2 regions of the Oscillibacter sp. GMB15532 genome follow, and region 1 is predicted to be linked to the other one. Evidence: predicted binding sites of a transcription regulator. Region 1 holds the regulator's gene; the other holds the start of a gene.
What was found. The regulator LexA, encoded in region 1, represses DNA repair genes until DNA is damaged. The targets are predictions, from matches to a motif close to CNAACANNTGTTNG.
Positions count from the first base shown of each region.

Region 2: ABVS15_RS13470 (putative DNA modification/repair radical SAM protein) is a predicted target of LexA. The motif match lies at 1,169-1,182, and genes of this name have one in related genera.

Region 1 covers NZ_JBEVTO010000008.1:73,977-76,369, reverse strand. Annotated here, with positions in the region: gene ABVS15_RS10865 (ABC transporter substrate-binding protein) at 1-349, shown strand, start outside; gene lexA (transcriptional repressor LexA) at 725-1,345, opposite strand; gene secG (preprotein translocase subunit SecG) at 1,631-1,858, shown strand; gene ABVS15_RS10850 (polysaccharide deacetylase family protein) at 1,932-2,393, opposite strand, start outside.
Region 2 covers NZ_JBEVTO010000012.1:5,559-7,951, reverse strand. Annotated here, with positions in the region: gene ABVS15_RS13480 (NAD-dependent protein deacylase) at 1-624, opposite strand, end outside; gene ABVS15_RS13475 (arsenate reductase family protein) at 674-1,009, shown strand; gene ABVS15_RS13470 (putative DNA modification/repair radical SAM protein) at 1,362-2,393, shown strand, end outside.

The DNA of each region.
Region 1 (2,393 bases):
TTCCGCCGCGCTGGCGGCGGGAAATTTTGACCTTTACTACGGCGAGATAAAGCTGACGGCGGACTGGGACTTGCGCTCCCTGCTCTCCACCGGGGGCGCTTTGAACTACGGTGGGTTTTCCGACCCGACGCTGGATGCGCTGCTGGCCGCCTGCCGCAGCTCTGCCAACCCCTCCGCCACACTGGAGAAGGTCTGCCTCCAGCTTCAGGAGCAGGCTCCCATCCTGCCCGTCTGCTTTAAAACGCTTTCCGTTTTACTGCAAAGCGGTGTGGTGGACAATCTCACGCCCACCGCCGCCAATCCCTTTTACAATCTTGCGGAGTGCACGGTAAACCTGCGGGAAAGCTGAGCGAGACTCGTTTAAGGCGCAGCGAAAGCGTATATGTCCCTCTTCGGACGGGGCGGGACGCAGGCTCTTTTGCCTCATAAGTACACGCGGCTTTTTCAGGCGCGGTAAGAGAATTTCCCTCAGCCACGGAGGCACTAGTATCCCTCCGGCTACCGCGGATGACGTGCCGCTTTTGCCCACAAATCGGAGCACCGGCGGCGCTTTCGGGTTCCTAAATTTCTATTTCAACGGAAACTGCCAGTTCCCGAAATCAGTTCAGCACAAATATAAAAATCCGGGCGGACAAAGGTCAGCGACCTCTGTCCGCCCGGATTTTTAAACACATCGACTAAATCTCTTGAGATGCAGCGCCCCGTTTTGAGAAGCGGGCAGACCTCAATACCGCCGCACCACGGCGGTCACTTTGCCCAGAATCTGGGCGCGGGTCCCGTCAATGGGGGCGTATTCCGGGTTCTCCGGCAAAAGCCAGACCCGCCCGTTTCTGCGGGAAAACCGCTTTACCGTGGCCTCGTCGTCAATCATGGCCACCACAATCTCCCCGTTGACCGCCGTCTCTCTGCGGCGCACAATCACCAAATCCCCATCCAGAATCCCCGCGTCGATCATGGACTCTCCCCGGACGTGGAGGGCAAAATACTCGTCCTCCGGGCCTTCCGGGTCAAAAGTCAGATACTCCTCCACACACTCCTGCGCCAGAATGGGACTTCCCGCCGCCACATTTCCAACAATGGGCACCTGCTTGGGCGGGGGCGCCTCCGGATTCCGGGAAGGGCCACGCTGGAACGGGCCTGTCAGGGCAATGGCCCGGCCCTTGCCCGCGCCCTTTTCAATGTAACCGGCCTCCTCCAGGTGCTTCAGGTGAAAATGGACCGTAGAGGGGGACCGCAGGCCCACCGCCTCCCCGATCTCCCGCACCGAAGGCGGATAACCCTGTTCCCGGATGGAGGACGCCAGATAGTCGTAAATCCTCTGCTGCATTTTGGAAAGTTTCTCCATGGAAGCACCTCCGCTTTCATTGTGCTGTGGGGCGGCACAGCCCGCCCCATGCCCGGCATGCCGCCGGGGCTCGTCTGCCTTTGTCTTTTAAGCAGTATAACACATCCCTTAGCGGAATGCAAACAAACGTTCCACACAATTTCGACTTTTTGTCTTTTCCCACAGAAAGAACCTTCTTTTTCAAAAAATCCCTTGCCAATGCGCAGAAGCTGTGGTAAAATTCAAGTCTGTGAATATATCTTCCGCAGTCCTTTTGCGGGAATGATTTTTTGGAGGAATCTTGAAATGCAGCTTTTTATAACGATTTTGCAGCTTTTGTGCGGCGTGTGCCTGATCCTGGTGGTTTTGTTCCAGTCCGGCAAGAGCGCGGGCCTGTCCGGCTCCATCGGCGGCGTGGCCGACTCTTTCCTGTCGAAGAACAAGGCAAAAACCGCCGACGCGAAGCTGGCGCGGGCGACCAAGTGGATTGGCGGCGTGTTTATCGTTCTGACCCTTGCTTTGAACGTCATCTGATTTCTCTTGAAAAAGCGTCTGCCGTGAGAATCTCACGGCAGACGTTTTTTCCAAAGGCGGTTTTCAGGATATGTTACCGCGCACTGGTATAAAACTTCCCTTCCTGGGGGACCACTCCGTACAGTGCAAGCAGCTCCTTGACCGTGACGAATTCATAGCCCTGCTCCTCCAGCGCGTCGATAATTTGAAACGCCGCATCCACGGAAGTGGCGTAGGTATCATGCAGCAAAATGATGTCTCCCGGCTGGACATTTTTCAGCACATGGGCGCATACTTTTTGCGCATCCCGCAGCTTCCAGTCCTCCGGGTCCACGCTCCAGTGAACCAGAGGCATGGAGACACTGCTCCGTCCCCCTTTATCCAAAAGCCCGTAGGGCGGGCGAATCCAATAGTCCCCGTCCCCGCAGACGTTGCGCAGCAGTTCGTCGGTGCTGTCAATTTCCCCGCCCAGTACCGCGGCGGGCACGTCCTTGAGCTCCTTGTGGTCCCAGGAGTGGTTTCCGATCTGGTGCCCTTCGTCCCGCATGCGGCGCAC
Region 2 (2,393 bases), on a different contig from region 1:
GCGTCCCTGATACCACCGGATCAGGCCCGCCGCCGGGTATACGTTCAGGGAGGTGCCCCCGATGATCAGCATGTCTGCCTCGGCAATGTAGCGGGCGGCCCGCTCCATCGTATCCATGTCCAGCCCCTCCTCATAGAGCACCACGTCGGGTTTTACCCGCCCGCCGCAGGCAGCGCAATGGGGAACGCCCTGAGATTGGAGCATAAAGTCAAGCGTATAGGGCTTTTGGCAGCTTTCGCAGTAATTTCGCAAAACGCTGCCGTGAAGCTCCAGCACCGTGCGGCTTCCGGCCGCCTGATGCAGTCCGTCAATATTTTGGGTAATCACCGCCTTCAGCTTACCCCTCTCCTCCAGCTCCGCCAACTTACGGTGGGCGGCGTTGGGCTTCGCGTCGGGGGCAAGAAGCTTTGCCCGGTAGAATCGGAAAAATTCTTCCGGCTTGCTTTCGTAAAAGGTATGGCTTAAAATAGTTTCGGGTGGGTAAGCATACTGCTGGCGGTACAGCCCGTCCTCGCTCCGGAAATCAGGGATCCCCGACTCTGTGGACACCCCCGCGCCTCCGAAAAAAACGATGTTGTCACTGCCGTCCACCAGGGCCTTTAGTATCTTTGCGCTTTCTGTCATAAAACGCCTCCGTCCGCGTCAATTCTTATTTAGAATAAGGAGAACTTCCATGAATATTCAAATCTTCGGCTCCTCCAAGTCCTTCGACAGCAGAAAAGCCGAGCGGTGGTTTAAAGAGCGCCGCATCAAATATCAGTACATTGATGCCGCCTCCAAGGGATTATCCCCCAGAGAGTACCAGTCCGTCAAGCAAAAAGTTGGCTACGAGGCGCTGGTCAATACCAAGTGCCGGGCTTACGAGGCCCTGTTCATGGCCTATATCACACCGGACGCGCAGGAAGCAAAGCTTCTTGAAAACCCGGAGCTGTTCCAAACGCCCATCGTCCGCAATGGGAAGGACGCCACCGTGGGCTACCATCCGGAAATCTGGGAGACGTGGGAGTAACCCTGCCTGCTCACAGCGCAGGAAAAGGCCCCGGGAATTGATTTTCCCGGGGCCTTAAATTTTTGCTTCTTTTCTCAAAATGCAGGCAGACGGGCAGAAAGCGACGTACTCCTGCCATCTTCAAATTTTCGTACTTTTGTTCTGTTTTTCCTCTTGACAAAAACATTCGTTCTAGTTATAATCAGTTTAAATTAGAACAACAGTTCCAAAGGAGGGCTTTTTATGACTGGATACACCCTGTTTTTGATTTTTGTGGGTACGGGATTTTTGACGCATCTTCTCTTTCGTTTGATTGACGCGATCGAACGCCCTTCTCGGTCCCTCCGGCGCGCGGAAACGCGCTGAGCGTGCCATGGAACTGCTTGAAAAGCTGACCATTCTCTCCGACGCGGCAAAATACGACGCCGCCTGCACCTCCTCCGGTGCGCGGCGGGGCTATAAAGAGGGCTTCATTGGCAACACCTCCACCTCCGCCATGGGCTGCTGCCATTCCTTTTCGGCGGACGGGCGATGCGTCACGCTGCTGAAGGTACTTCTGTCCAATCAGTGTGCGTACGACTGCAAATACTGCGTCAACCGCCGCAGCAATGACACGCCCCGGGCCTCGTTCACCCCGGAGGAGCTGGCAGAACTGACCATCGCCTTTTACCGGAGGAACTATATTGAAGGACTGTTCCTCTCTTCCGGTGTTTTGCGCAATCCGGACCACACCATGGAGCTGATGATCCGCGCATTGCAAATTCTGCGGGAGACTTACCGATTTAACGGTTATATCCATGCCAAAGCCATCCCGGGCGCCGCGCCGGAGCTGGTGGAGCGGTTGGGTCTTCTGGCGGACCGGCTGTCCGTCAATATTGAGTTGCCCTCGGAGGCGGGACTGAAGTCCCTTGCTCCGGACAAGACAAAAGGTGCGATTCTCGCACCCATGCGGCAGATTCAAACCCGCGGGGTCCAATGTAAAGAAGAATTGGTCAAATACCGCCACGCGCCGAAATTTGCCCCTGCGGGGCAAAGCACCCAACTGATTGTGGGGGCCACAGCAGATTCCGACCTGCGGATTTTGCGCCTGACACAGGGGCTGTATGACCGCTACCGCCTTAAGCGGGTTTTTTTCTCCGCGTACGTTCCCGTGGTTGCGCATTCTCTCCTCCCTTCCCGGGACACAAAGCCCCCTCTGCTGCGGGAGCACCGGCTCTATCAGGCAGACTGGCTTTTGCGGTTTTACGGGTTTCGTGCGGAGGAGCTTCTGGATGAGGGAACGCCGGACTTCAACCCGCTGGTGGACCCCAAGTGCAGTTGGGCGCTGGCTCATCTGGAGTTCTTTCCGGTGGAGGTGAACACCGCGGACTACGAGGCCCTGCTTCGGGTTCCGGGGATCGGCGTC